DNA from 3 places in the Methylorubrum sp. B1-46 genome. Region 2 is predicted to be linked to each of the others. Evidence: predicted binding sites of a transcription regulator. Region 2 holds the regulator's gene; each other region holds the start of a gene.

Region 1 (4,696 bases), 260 kb from region 2:
GGCGCCCGCGGGTGACGCCGGTATAGAGCAGGTTACGCGCGAGCATGGTGCGGTGCTGCGTGACCACCGGGATCACCACCGCCGGGTATTCTGAGCCTTGCGCCTTGTGGATCGTGGTGGCGAAGGCCGGCACGAGCGTGTCGAGTTCACCGAAGGGATAGATCACCGGGCGCCCGTCGAAATCGACCACGAGCGCCTCCTCCTCGGAATCGATGGCGCTGACCGTGCCGAGATCGCCATTGAACACGTCGCGGTCGTAGTCGTTGCGCGTTTCCATCACCCGGTCACCGGGAGCGAAGCGCCAGCCGAAGCGCTCAACCTGTGTCGGGGGCGAGGGATTCAGCACCCGCTGCAGGGCGTGGTTGAGGTTGCGGCTTCCGAGCGAACCGCGGATCATCGGCGTCAGCACCTGGATGTCGCGGGCCGGATCGAGGCCAAAGCGCTGCGGGATGCGCCGGGTCACGAGCTCGACGAGTGTCTCGACGCCCTGGTCCGCATCCTCGATTTCGACGAGGTAGAAGTCGCTCGCCTCGCCTTTGGGCGCCGTGACCGGGATCCGGCCGGTGTTGATGCTGTGGGCGTTGACGACGATCCGGCTCTCCGCCGCTTGGCGAAAGATCTCGGTGAGGCGGGCCACCGGCACCCGGCCCGACGCGATCACGTCGGCGAGAATCTGACCGGGGCCAACGGAGGGCAACTGATCGACGTCGCCGACGAGGATCAGGCCGGCATGGTCCGGCACCGCCTTGAGAACGGCGTTCATCAGCGGCACGTCGACCATCGAGGCTTCGTCGATGACGAGGAGGTCGCAATCGAGGGGATTGTCCTCAGTGCGCTGAAAGCCGCCGTTGCGCGGGTCGATCTCCAGCAGGCGGTGAAGGGTGCGGGCCTCCAGCCCGGTCTGCTCGGCCATGCGCTTGGCCGCGCGGCCGGTCGAGGCGGCGAGCAGCACCCGCACGCCCTTGGCCGTAAGGATGCGCAGGATTGCGTCGAGGGTGCTGGTCTTGCCGACACCGGGGCCACCGGTGAGCACGCAGAGCTTGGAGCGCAGCACCAGCCCGACCGCCTCGGCCTGCGAGGCGGAGAGCGTCTTGGCGGTCTTCGCCTCGACCCAGGGGCGAGCCATCGCGAGGTCGATCGGCGGCCAGGGCGGGATGCCGGCGGCGCGCTCGGCGAGCCGCATCGCGATGGCGCGCTCGGCGCCGTGCAGGCCCTTGAGAAACAGGCAGGGCTCGCCGCGCAGCGTATCGGCCACAACCTCGCGACCCTCGCGCAGCGCCAACGCCGCGGCAACGCGGACGAGATCGGGCGCGACGTCGAGGAGATCGGCGGCGAGGCCCACCAGCCGCTCGACGGGCAGGCCGCAATGGCCTTCGTCCATCGCCGTCTGAAGCGCGTAGGACACCCCGGCGGCGAGACGCTGGGGCGCCTCGCGGGCGAGGCCGAGGCGCAGCGCGATCGCGTCCGCTGTCCGGAAGCCGATGCCGCGTATGTCGCGGGCGAGGCGATAGGGGTCCTCGGCCATCACCTTCAGCGCGTCGCCGCCATAGGTGCGGAAGATCCGGGTCGCCCGCGCCGTGCCGACGCCGTGGGCGTGCAGGAAGATCATAATCTCCCGCACCGCCTTCTGCTCGGCCCAGCCCTTGACGATGCGCGCGGCGCGCTTGTGGCCGATGCCCTCGACCTCGGTCAGGCGGGCGGGCTCCGCCTCGATGATCTCGAACACCGCTTCGCCGAAGGCGGCGACGATGCGCTTGGCCATCATCGGGCCGATGCCGCGCATCTGGCCGGAGGCGAGATAGCGCTCGATGCCCTCGATCCCGGTGGGCGGCGTGACCTGGAGCGTGTCAGCACGGAACTGGAGTCCGTGTTCCCGGTCGGTGATCCATCGTCCCGAGGCCGTCAGCCATTCGCCCGCGGCGATGGCGGGGGCGTGGCCCACCACCGGCACGAGATCGCGCTTGCCCCGCGCATGGACCTTGAGGACGCAGAAGCCCGTCTCGGCGCTATGAAATGTCACGCGCTCGACCGAGCCGGCGAGCAGGTCGAGATCGGGCGTCCGGACCGGCGCGTTCATGCTCACACCCTGCCATGGTTTTGAAAGGTCGAGACCTTTCGCGGGTCCAGGGCCAAGCCCTGGGACACGCCGGGACTCCGCCCCGGCACCCCACCGAACGGCGTAGTCCTTCGAGAACCCGTTACGCGGCGCGGCTGCCGCGCCCGGCCTTCTTCGCCGGCGGCCAGCCAAGCGCCCGCAGGCGCGCCTTGGCGTAGTCGCGCACCTCCTCGCGGGTGCCGTGCGGCATGGCGTTGAGGGTGGCCTGAGTGCGCTCGTCGAGCATCAAGTCAGTCACCGCGTTGATCGATTCCGCCTCGTCGATCAGGCGCTTGAGGTCGGCTTCCTGCTCAGTCACCTCGTCGAAGGCCGGGGAGGCGTCGAAATCCTCGTCCACGGCGCGGATCGCCATCGGCTGGTTCTGGCGGAATTCGTCCGCCTCCTCCTCGGAATAGACGAGGCCGTGCAGCTCGATCAGCTTGAGGATGACCCGGTCCTTCGCCCGCTTCTCGGCCATGGCGTAGACATAGGCCGCCTGCCGGCCGGAGACGCGGTAGTTGACGTTGACCAGCGCTTCCCCGATCGACCACTCGACCCGCTCCTCGCCCGCCTTCTCGCCGGGCATGCGGCCGGTGACGAGAATCACCGCCTCGTCGCGCTCGCTGCGCAGGAGGGTTGGCGGGTCGAAGCGGATCTTGGTGTGGGCGGCAATCCGCTCCAAGGTCTTGTGGTAGATGACGGCCGTGCCCTGCACGCGCCAGACATTGCCCGCGAAGGGCTCACCGTAGCGCACGAGGATGTCGGCGATCTGCTTGTCGGCTGTTCTCATGGTTGTCCCCAGGCTGTGGACCGGGTCCGTGGATGGAAGCGCGCCGCCTCGACCGGCGACAGATGTTCGCGTTATGTTCTTTCTGTGGACAATATGTGGATAACCCTTGCATGGCAAGTCCGCCTGCCTGCGACGAGCAGTCCGGCCGAGTCGCGCATCGATCGCGGAGAAGACGAGCGAGCCGAGAACAGGCTGAATCCGACGGTTACCCGGTGGGCGCTCAGGCGTTGCCACACGCCGTCATCGCGAGCGGCAGCGAAGCGATCCAAAGCACGGCATCTCCGGATCGGACGAGCCCCGGATCGCGTCGACACTGCCTCGCGATGACGAAACCGCGCTCAAGGCGAGCGGATAAGGCCCAGGTCCGTCAGCCGGCCTTCTTGGCGTCGTCCAGGAATTCGCGAATCGCATCGGTGAACCGCTCGCCGTAGGCCTCGCGCTTGCGCTCGCCGACGCCGTGGACCGTGCGCAGCGCCCAGAGATCGATGGGCTTCGCGCGCGCCATCTCGATCAGGGTGCGATCGGGAAACACCATGAAGGCGGCGATGCCTTCCGCCCTGGCGATGGTCGCGCGCAGGCCCCGCAGATGCTGGAACAGCGCTTCGTCCGCCTCGCTCAGCGCATTGGCGTCGTCGTCGCGGGCTGCCGGACGGCGGTTCTTCGGCTCGGCCTTCTTCGGCTCGGGATCGGGCCTGACCTCGATCGTCTCGCGTCCGAACAGGATCGTTTCGCCCTTGTCGGTCATGACGAGGCCGCCATAGCCGTCGGTGTTTTCGGCGACCGCCCCGGCCGCGAAGAGCTGGCGCAAGAGCGCGCGCCACGCGGCCACCGGTTTATCGGCGCCGACACCGAAGGTCTTCAGCGCGGCGTGGCCGTTGCGGCGGATTGGCTCGCTCTCCTTGCCATGCACGACGTCGCAGACATAGGCCGCTCCGAAGCGCTGGCCGGTGCGCACGATCGCCGAGAGAAGCTTCTGCGCCGCCACGGTGCCGTCGATGAGCGAGACGCCGCTGCGGCAGAGATCGCAGCGGCCGCAGCGCTCGCTCGCCTCGCCGAAATAGCCGAGCAGCGATTGACGGCGGCAGGCGGCGCCCTCGCACAGCGCGATCATCGCCTCGAGCTTGCGCCGCTCGACCCGGCGGCGCTCCTCCGAGATCTCCTTCTCATCGATCTGGCGGCGGCGCAGCGCCATGTCGTCGAGGCCGTAAAGGGTCAGGGTGTCGGAGGGCAGCCCGTCGCGGCCGGCGCGGCCGATCTCCTGATAGTAGCCCTCGATGTTGGTTGGCATGTCGGCGTGGCAGACGTAGCGCACGTCTGGCTTGTTGATGCCCATGCCGAAGGCGATCGTGGCGGTCATCACCACGCCGTCCTCCTGCAGAAAGGTATCCTGATTGCGCGCCCGCGTGCCCTGGTCGAGCCCGGCATGGTAGGGCAGGGCGTTGAATCCGTCCGCCTTCAGGGTATCGGCGAGTTGCTCCACGCGCTTGCGCGACGAGCAGTAGATGATGCCGCTCTCCGCCCGCCGGTCGCGCAGGAAGCGCTCCAACTGGCGGGTCGGGTTATCCTTCGGCTGGAAGGTCAGCCGGATGTTCGGCCGATCGAAGGAGTGGACGAAGGTCTTGGGGGAACGGCCGGCGGGAAAGAGCCGCTCGGCGATCTCGGCGCGGGTCGCCGCGTCGGCGGTAGCGGTCAGCGCCAGGGTTTGGACGTTGCCGAGTGCTTCGCGGGCGCGGGCGATCTCGCGATATTCGGGACGGAAATCGTGGCCCCATTGCGAGACGCAGTGCGCCTCGTCCACCGCGAGCCGCCGC
Region 2 (4,696 bases):
TCGTCTCGATCTCCGGGCTCCACATGGTGCTCGCCGCCGGCGTGGTGTTCTGGCTGGTGCGGGCCAGTCTCGCCCTGGTGCCGGTGCTGGCGCTCGCTTGGCCGATCAAGAAGATCGCGGCCGGCGCGGCGATGCTGGGCGTGACCGCCTACTGCGCCTTCTCGGGCTGGGACGTCGCCGCCGAGCGGGCGTTGATCATGACGTTGGTGATGCTCGGCGCGATCCTCGTCGATCGTCCGGCGCTTAGCATGCGCAATCTCGCGCTTGCCGCGATCCTGGCGCTGGCCCGCGAGCCGGAAGCACTGCTCGGCCCGAGCTTCCAGATGTCGTTCGGGGCGGTGGCCGGTCTGATCGCCTGCGCGCCGCTCATCGACGGGCGCGTCTTCCGGACCGACAGCCCGTCCCGCATCGCGCGGGCCGCGTCGTGGGTCGCGACGGCGGTGGTGGGCACGCTGGCAACGACTTTGGTGGCACAGATCGCCACCGCGCCGTTCGCGACCTACCACTTCCAGACCGTGCAGCCCTTCGGCCTGGTCGGCAATGCGCTGACCCTGCCGCTCGTCTCGCTCGCGGTGATGCCCGCGGCGGTGCTCGGGATGCTGGCCTATCCCTTCGCCCTCGATCGCCCTGTCTGGTGGCTGATGGGGCTTGCGGTGCGGGGCATGCTCGAAATCTCGGCCTGGATCGCCGGGTTTGGACAGGCCAACATGGTGTTGCCCGCCTTCGGGACCGGCGCCCTGGTGCTGCTCGCCGCTGCCCTCCTCCTCGCGACCCTGCCGGTGTCGCGGCTGCGGCTGCTTGCCCTCGTGCCGGCGGGACTCGGTGTTGCGCTCGCCGCGAGTCCGATCCGCTACGACATCTATATCGACCGCGACGGAGCCGGCGCCGCAATCCGCGGCCAGGACGGGCACCTCGTCGTCCTCGGGCGTCCGCCCGGCTTCGTGCTGGAACAATGGCTGAAGGCCGATGGCGACGGGCGCCGCCCGGATGCGGTCACCGGAGCCACCGGGCCGCGCTGTGACCGTCTCGGCTGTATCCTCGCGGCCATCGACGGAAGCACCGTCGCCCTCGTCACCGACAAGCGCGCCTTTGCCGAGGATTGCGCGCGGGCCGTCATTCTGATCACCCGCCTGCGCGCGCCATCGGGTTGTGCCGCATCGTTGATCGTGGACCGCAGCTTCCTCTCGGCGCGAGGTGCCACCGCGATCCGCCTCGGGGCGGCCGAGCCGGAGGTCGTCACCGCGCGCGGAACCGGCCCGCCGAAGCCTTGGCAGCCCAAACCCGCCAGCGTGGCGACGCCAGCGGCTCCGTCGCCGTCACAAACATTCGGTGACCCCGGTGCGGCGGATCCGTCGGACCCGCCGCCTGGCGAAACGCCTCAGTAGCGGCGTACGAGGCTGACGAGCTTGCCCTGGATGCGCACCCGGTCGGGCCCGAGCACGCGGGTCTCGTAGGACGGGTTGGCGGCCTCGAGCGCGATCGAGGAGCCGCGGCGGCGCAGGCGCTTGAGGGTCGCCTCCTCGTCGTCGATCAGCGCCACGATGATGTCGCCGTTATTGGCGGTATCCTGCTTGTGGATCACCACGAGATCACCGTCGAGGATGCCGGCCTCGATCATCGAATCACCGCGCACTTCCAGCGCGTAGTGTTCGCCGCCCGAGAGGAAATCGGGGGACATCGAGATCGAGTGGCTCTGGCTCTCGATCGCCGAGATCGGCGTGCCGGCGGCGATCCGGCCCATCACCGGGACCATCACCGACTGCCCGTTGCCGTCATGGGCCTGCAGCATCGGCGGCTTCGGCGCGGGCGGCTTGCCCGACAGGCCGCCCTCGACCACGCTTGGAGTGAAGCGGCGCGGCTCCGGGGCCGTTGCCGGCTTGGCCGCCGGCATGTCGGGCATGCGCAGGATCTCGATGGCTCGGGCCCGGTTCGGCAGGCGGCGCAGGAAGCCGCGCTCCTCCAGCGCCATGATCAGGCGGTGGATGCCGGACTTTGATTTGAGATCGAGCGCGTCCTTCATCTCGTCGAAGGACGGCGGCACGCCGCTCTCCTGCATCCTCTGCTGGATGAACTGAAGCAGTTCGAGTTGCTTGCGGGTCAGCATGCGGCACCTGCTGTCGACGGCGGCCGGGGACGCCGCAGAATCATTGAAAACAAAGCGCGAACAGCCTAGACGTTCCTCTCCTGTTCCGCAAGACGAGCGCAGACACGCGAAGGGCGGCGGCACCTTTGCGCCGCCGCCCCTTTTTGCCCCATGAGGGATTCGGATCAGGCTGGGATGACGTCCACAATCTCGTAGGTATCAGGATCGATGATGACGATGTCATCCCCGACCAGGATGAACTGGAGGCCGCGATAGGCCGGCACCAGCGAGAGGATCGCCGGCGGCAGCGGGTGCAGCGAAACCGAGCGCGGGATGGCCGTGCCGACGCGAACCGCGAAGTTCACATTCGTGACCGCCCGGACATTGGAGCGGGTGATCGATTGGCGGAATTCGGTGCGCTGGGTCGAACTCAGGCTTTTGGAGGCGCCGCGGGCTTCCGAGGCAGCCCCGCGGCCGGCTCGCTCGCCGGCCCCCCGCTCGCCAGCCGCGTCGCGGCCGGTGTCACGGTTGCCGCGCTCTCCGGCCGCATCACGGCTCCCCCGGCCGTCGCGCTCGCTGCCGCCATCGCGGCCCGTCTCGTGATTGCTGCGCTCGCCTGATTCTCCCGCGCGGGCCGGGCCGCCGTCTCGGCCGCCGCGCGTGCCGGCCTCTCCCGGCTCGCTGCCGCGTACCGGAGTGCCTGCCGCGCCACCGGTCTCGCCTCCGCGGGTACCGCCGACTTCGCCGCCGCTGCGGGCGCCTCCGGCACCACCCGCCTCACCGGCACCGCCGCGGGGGCCGCTCGCCGCTCCGCCGCCCGCGCCGCCCACACCGCTTCCAGCACCACCGGCGCCTCCGCCTGCGCCGCCGGCTCCCATTCCGGCACCACCGCCCGCGCCACTGCCACCGCCCGCGCCTCCTCCGGCACCACCGGCGCCTCCGCCCTGGGCCAGGGCGGTCGCCGCGCCGAGTACGAGGATCGCGGCCGTCGCTGTACTGCGAAAGAACTTGGTCATGTTCCGTCCCTGTCTTCTGCCGGCCGCCGACGTGGCGCCGAAGCCCGGTCCGCAACGGCGATGTCACGAAAAGCGTTCCCGAAAGACGCAGGAGGAGCAATTGTTCGGGCAAAGCGCCGCGAATGCGCATGGGTTGCCCTAAGACGCTGCCGATTTGCTGCAGTTCGCTGTGCTGTGTGTTTGCAGTCGAGAATGTAGATTGCGATATTTATTTGCGCGTCTGAGCGCTGCCGGAGGTCGAGCCACTGGCATGACGGACACCCGACGGCGCCACGGGCGCGGCATCCCGGCCATCCTCCTCTGACGCGTCCGCTTCATCGGCACAGTCTGGCGCATCGCCGACTGACATCCGCGAAGACCTGTGCAGCACTGGTGGCTGGTCGGTTTCGATCCAACGCTTAGCTTTACGAGCCTCATCGCCGTCCGAGAGCTGAAGCGACAGGGGAAACGCATGCCGGACATCACCGCGACGGCGGCGAAAGGGGACGATGCCGCGGACCGCCGCCGGCGCATCATGGCGATCGTCGGTTCCTCGTCGGGCAATCTCGTCGAGTGGTACGACTTCTACTGCTACGCCTTCTTCGCTCTCTATTTCGCCCCGGTCTTCTTTCCCGAGGGCGACAGCACCAGCCAATTGCTCAATACGGCGGCGGTGTTCGCGGTGGGCTTCTTCATGCGCCCCATCGGCGGCTGGCTGTTCGGACGCATCGCCGACCGGCTCGGGCGCAAGACCTCGCTGATGATCTCGGTGCTGATGATGTGCAGCGGCTCGCTCGCCATCGCCGTGCTTCCGACCTACGCCACCGTCGGCACGCTCGCGCCGGTGCTGCTCGTCCTCGCCCGCATGGTGCAGGGGCTCTCCGTCGGCGGCGAGTACGGCACTAGCGCGACCTATATGAGCGAGGTCGCCGCCAAGGGGCAGCGCGGTTTCTACGCCTCGTTCCAGTACGTCACGCTGATCGGCGGCCAGCTTCTCGCCTCGCTGGTGCTCGTCGTTCTGCAGGGTCTGCTCACGGCGGAGCAGCTCACCGCCTGGGGCTGGCGTATCCCCTTCGTCATCGGTGCGCTGGCCGCGGTGGTCGCTCTGTTCCTGCGCCGCTCGCTCACCGAGACGATGAGCGACGAGAACAAGGATTCGAAGGAATCGGGCACCCTCGCCGGGCTGCTGAAACACTGGCGCGCCTTCGCCGTGGTGTTCGCCTACACGGCCGGCGGGTCGCTCGCGTTCTACACGCTGACGACCTACATGCAGAAATACATCGTCAACACCGCCCACATGGACAAAGTGGTCGCCTCGCAGGTCACCACGGCGGCGCTGTTCGTCTACATGGTGATCCAGCCTCTCTTCGGCTGGCTCTCGGATCGGATCGGCCGGAAGACGAGCATGATCCTGTTCAGCGGACTCGGCATGGTGATGATCGTGCCGCTGATGCTGGCGATCGGCGCCACGACCGACCCGGTCCTGTCCTTCGGCCTGATCATGATCGGGCTTGTCGTCATCAGCTTCTACACCGGCATCAGCGGCATCGTGAAAGCGGAGCTTTTCCCGACGCAGGTGCGCGCGCTCGGCGTCGGCCTGTCCTACGCGGTTGCCAAC
Region 3 (4,696 bases), 2.7 Mb from region 2:
ACCGCAGCGCTGCCGTCGCCCGTCACGCTGAGTTCCTCGAGGGTATATTCGTCCGGCTTCCAGGCCTGGGCCCGCGCGGCGCCGTGGAACGCAATCAAGCTCGTCGTCGATAGAAGGACAAGTAAGGATGCGGCCGAGCGACGGTGTTGCACAATAAATCGGTTTTGACGCATTGGGCCGGCCCTCGTTATGTTGGTCGAGGGCTGTTATTTTCGCGCGATTAACAAAAATCAAATACTAAGTTCTAGAATTAATACAACTCAGCAATAAGGAAAATCAGTTCATGACCTATGATTCGGTGATGCATTTATTCTCATAGCCATGATAGCAGATGAGTTCCACTTTCACCGTATTTGACGAGTTTCCCCATCGGTGCGCCGCCCGTACGGCCATCGGAGAAGCCGCGGCTCGGGACAGCGGCCGGTGCCGGTCCTGCAAGCTTCGGTCGATTCCTGCGCGATCGCCTTCGAGGAAGCGGCGTTTTAGCGCCGCTCAAGCACTGTGTGGGGCGGGCGAGGCCGAATCCGCTCCGATCGGACGGCCTCCGCTTCAGGCCGGCACCACCGCCACGTTGTCGATGAGCCGGGTGGCGCCGAGATAGGCCGCCACCAGCACCCGCGCCGCGCGTTCGGCCCGCGCGACCGGGGCGAGCGTCTGCGCGTCGCGGACTTCCAAATACTGCACGGGGCCGAAACCCGCCGCCTCCAGAGCGACGATACCCTCGGTGATCAGCGGAGCCGCCTCGGCGCCGCGGGCGAGGCGCTCGGCCATCTCGGCGAGCACCGCGTGCAGGCGCGGCGCGATCGCGCGCTCGCGCGGATCGAGATAGCGGTTGCGGGAGGAGAGGGCGAGGCCGTCCGCCTCGCGCAGGGTTGGCACCCCCTCGATGGTCACCGCCATGTCGAGGTCGCGGACGACCGAGCGGATCACCTGCAATTGCTGGAAGTCCTTCTCGCCGAACAGGGCGATGTCGGGCCGCACTTGGTTGATGAGCTTGGTCACGACGGTGGCCACGCCGGAGAAGTGGCCGGGCCGGACCGTGCCGCACAGGCCCTCCGCTGCCGGGCCGGGCTCGATGCGAGTGGAAAAACCCGTCGGGTACATGGTCTCGACGGAGGGGAGCCACGCCGCGTCGGCGCCGGCCTGCGCGAGCAGCGCCACATCGGTCTCGGTGTCGCGCGGATATCGCGAAAAATCCTCGTTCGGACCGAACTGGGTCGGGTTCACGAAGATGCTGACGATGGCCCGCCGGCCGATCGCCTTGGCATGCGCCACGAGAGCGAGATGGCCCGTATGCAGGGCCCCCATGGTCGGCACCAGCACGATCCTGTCGCCACCCGCGCGCCAGGCATCGACCCGCTCCCGCAAGGGTTCGAGGCAGTCGAAGCGGAGGGTCGTGTCGGACATGGCGCGGCTCGGAATTGGAAGATCGCGCCGCAGAGGTAAGCGCGGCGCCCGCGGGACGCCAGCGTTCCGGCCCGATCAGGGGCAGTAGCGCAAGGGACGGTCGAAGGGATCGTCGTAGCCCAGGCCGGGGCGGAAGCCGTAATAGCTCGGTTTGCCCAGGCCGTATTCCGAGCCGACATAGCTCGGATCGCTCGGCGCGTTGGTCGGCACCGGCGCGACGCGCGGCGCGCAGCCGACGAGACGCCGGGGGAGGGGGCGAGGCGGCCCGTCGATGAGGGCGTCCCCGTCGCCACGGGGGAAGAAGCGCGGGGCCGATGGCACGGCGGGAGGGCCGGGCTCGAACACCGGGAGGTCGGCGGCGAGGGCGGGCGCCCCGAGGAGATTGGCAAGGGCGAGGAGGCTGCCGAGCACCCGCTGCCGACCCGCCGTCATCGCTTCATTCTCCCGCCCCGTCGCACGATGCCTCGCAGGTCATGGTGAACGGATCGTTACCACGCCTGTGGGCCCCCCCCTTCAAGACCGCGGATAGACGATGACGGAGAGGTAGGTCATCGGCGTCTTGAGAAGTTTGGCCGGGCCGTGCAGGCCGTTCGAGTCGAACATCAGCGCGTCGCCCGGCTCCAGGTGATAGTCCTGGCCCGAATGGTGATAGATCACCTCGCCGGTCAGCATGTAGATGAACTCCGTGCCGATGTGGCGGAAGCTCGTATAGGCCTCGGCCTCGTCCTGCAGGGTGATGAGGTAGGGCTCCACCACGACGTCGCCGCGGATGCCGGCGCCCAAGAGTTCGTAGAGATGCCCGACCTTGGTGCCGCGCCGCTCGATCGGCACGCCCTGGCCGCGCTTCACGTGGCTGCAGTCGCGGGTCTCCTCGAAGGCGGCGAACAGGGCGGTGATCGGCACGTTGAGCGCCGAGGCGATGGCGTTGATCGAGGCCAGCGAGGGCGAGATCGCGCCGTTCTCGATCTTCGAGATCATGCCCGGAGAGATGCCCGCGGCGCTGCCGAGATCGGCCACCGACAGGTCGCGCTCGCGCCGCAGCACGCGGACCTGATGGCCCAGGGCCTTTTCCAGGGGGCGCTCCTCGACGACGGGCGCGTTCGACGCTGTGCTCAGCATGGATCCCTGGCTGCTCCTTCCGCCGTTGCGGCGCGCAAATCATTATGGTGCAGGAATGCCAGGCCGCCACCGGGTCCGGCCGTTGGGAACAACAAGTCATTTTCGGCCGCAAGCTGGGTGTCAGCCGGCTCGATGCGGCGACAGCGACCCTCAAGTTACTGTCTCGGCTTGCGTTCATCCCGGTATCGGCCGCTTCCCGAAACGAAAAAAGGGACCGGCGCTGTCCGCGCCGGTCCCTTCAACGAGCCGTCCTCGATCCCAAAAAATCCTAGAAGGGAATGTCGTCATCGAGGTCGTAGTTCGGCTTGCCGCCGCCGCCTCCACCGCCCGAGGAGGGCCGGCGGTCGCCGCCGGAGCGGCCGGAACCGTAATCGTCGCGTCCGCTGCGATCACCGCCTCTGTCGCCACCCCGGTCGCCGCCGCGGCTGATCTGGCCGCCGCCCTCGTCCTCGCCCGCGAAGTCACCGCCCCCGCCGCCGCGGCCGTCGAGAATCGTCATCTCGCCGCGGAAGCGCTGGAGCACCACCTCGGTGGTGTACTTCTCGACGCCCGACTGGTCGGCCCATTTGCGGGTCTGGAGCTGGCCCTCGATGTAGACCTTCGAGCCCTTGCGCAGGTACTGCTCGGCCACGCGGGCGAGGTTCTCGTTGTAGATCACGACCGAGTGCCACTCGGTCTTTTCCTTGCGCTCGCCCGACATCTTGTCCTTCCAGGACTCCGACGTCGCGATGCGCAGGTTTACCACGGGGTCGCCCGAGGCCAGGCGTCGGGTCTCGGGATCGCGCCCGAGATTGCCGACGAGAATCACCTTGTTGACGCTGCCCGCCATCTCATCTCTCCGTCCGATCGGATCTCACAGGGCATGTGTTCGATACGCCCGCGAAGGGCGCGACTCTTGAGCATGACGCCCGGCCGGGCAAGCGGCCGTCGGCCGTTGTGCCCGCTAACCACCGAGCGCCGTGCTTGTCGTGAATGTTCTATATCTGTTCTAGGCAGCCAGCAAGCGCTGTCTCGCCTGCCGGAGAAGGGTCGGCGTCAGGATACCTTCACCACGAGCTTGCCGAAATTGGCACCCCTCAGCATGCCGGCGAAGGCAACGGGCGCGTTCTCCAGACCCTCGACCACGTCCTCGCGCGCCTTGACTCGGCCGGCCCGCAGCCAGCCGCCGACGTCGCGCAGGAAATCGTCCTGCATCGAGGCGAAATCCCAGACGATGAAGCCGCGCAGGGTGAGCCGCTTGGTGAGGATGGCGCGCATCAACACCGGCGAGCGGTCGGGGCCAGGGGGCAGCTCGCTGAGATTGTAGCCGGCGACGAGCCCGCAGACCGGGACCCGCGCGAAGTCGTTGAGGAGCGGCAGCACCGCCTCGAACACCGCGCCGCCAACATTCTCGAAGTAGACGTCGATCCCGTCGGGGCAGGCGCGGGCCAGCGCCTCGGGGAAGTCGTCGGCACGGTGATCGACCGCGGCGTCGAAGCCGAGCGTCTCGGTCAGGTAGGCGCATTTCTCTGCACCCCCGGCGATGCCGACGGCCCGCGCGCCCTTGATGCGGGCGATCTGGCCGACGAGGGAGCCGACCGGCCCGGCGGCCGCAGCCACGACGACGGTCTCGCCCGCTTGAGGCCGGCCGATTTCCAGGAGGCCGGAATAGGCGGTCATGCCCGGCATGCCGAGGATGCCGAGGAACTGGCTCGGCGGTCCGTCCGCAGGGTCGAGGCGGCGGAGGTCCCGCCCATCCGAGATCGCGAAATCCTGCCAGCCGGCATAGGCCAGCACGAGATCCCCCACGGCGAAGGCCGGGTTCTCCGAGGCCACCACCTCGCTGACCGTCTGGCCGACCATGGTCTCGCCGATCTCGACCGGCTTGGCATAGGATTTCGCCGCGCTCATCCGCCCGCGCATGTAGGGATCGAGGGAGAGCCAGCGGGTCCGCAGCAGAACCTCGCCCGGCTTCGGGGCCGGGGTGCGCCCCTCTTCGAGGCGGAAATGTTCGGGTTTCGGCTCGCCGTGCGGGCGCGCGGCCAGCACGATCCGACGGTTGACGAGGGCCATGGAGCGCTCCGGCATTGTTCGAGACGGAACCGGGCAGATGGGTCGCGCGCTGGTTCCGGCAATGCGCGGCAGCGATGTGCGGAGGTGGGCGATGGCCCGGAAGATGGCGGCTCTGAGC

What was found. The regulator LexA, encoded in region 2, represses DNA repair genes until DNA is damaged. The targets are predictions, from matches to a motif close to TGTTCNNNNTGTGTTCNG.
Region 1: the regulator LexA is predicted to act here: its motif matches at 2,949-2,966, upstream of LPC10_RS00035 (trna delta -isopentenylpyrophosphate transferase).
Region 3: the regulator LexA is predicted to act here: its motif matches at 3,500-3,517, upstream of ssb (single-stranded DNA-binding protein).

The regions. Positions count from the first base shown of each region.
Region 1 covers NZ_CP088247.1:5,306-10,001, reverse strand. The annotation lists gene LPC10_RS00040 (ATP-dependent RecD-like DNA helicase) at 1-2,077, opposite strand, end outside; gene LPC10_RS00035 (trna delta -isopentenylpyrophosphate transferase) at 2,199-2,885, opposite strand; gene recQ (DNA helicase RecQ) at 3,253-4,696, opposite strand, start outside.
Region 2 covers NZ_CP088247.1:5,132,762-5,137,457, forward strand. The annotation lists gene LPC10_RS23780 (ComEC/Rec2 family competence protein) at 1-1,385, shown strand, start outside; gene lexA (transcriptional repressor LexA) at 1,379-2,104, opposite strand; gene LPC10_RS23790 (DUF1236 domain-containing protein) at 2,269-3,099, opposite strand; gene LPC10_RS23795 (MFS family transporter) at 3,551-4,696, shown strand, end outside.
Region 3 covers NZ_CP088247.1:2,427,169-2,431,864, forward strand. The annotation lists gene LPC10_RS11340 (TonB-dependent siderophore receptor) at 1-98, opposite strand, end outside; gene panC (pantoate--beta-alanine ligase) at 550-1,407, opposite strand; gene LPC10_RS11350 (hypothetical protein) at 1,483-1,839, opposite strand; gene LPC10_RS11355 (XRE family transcriptional regulator) at 1,921-2,526, opposite strand; gene ssb (single-stranded DNA-binding protein) at 2,795-3,355, opposite strand; gene LPC10_RS11365 (NADP-dependent oxidoreductase) at 3,562-4,578, opposite strand; gene LPC10_RS11370 (DUF4174 domain-containing protein) at 4,670-4,696, shown strand, end outside.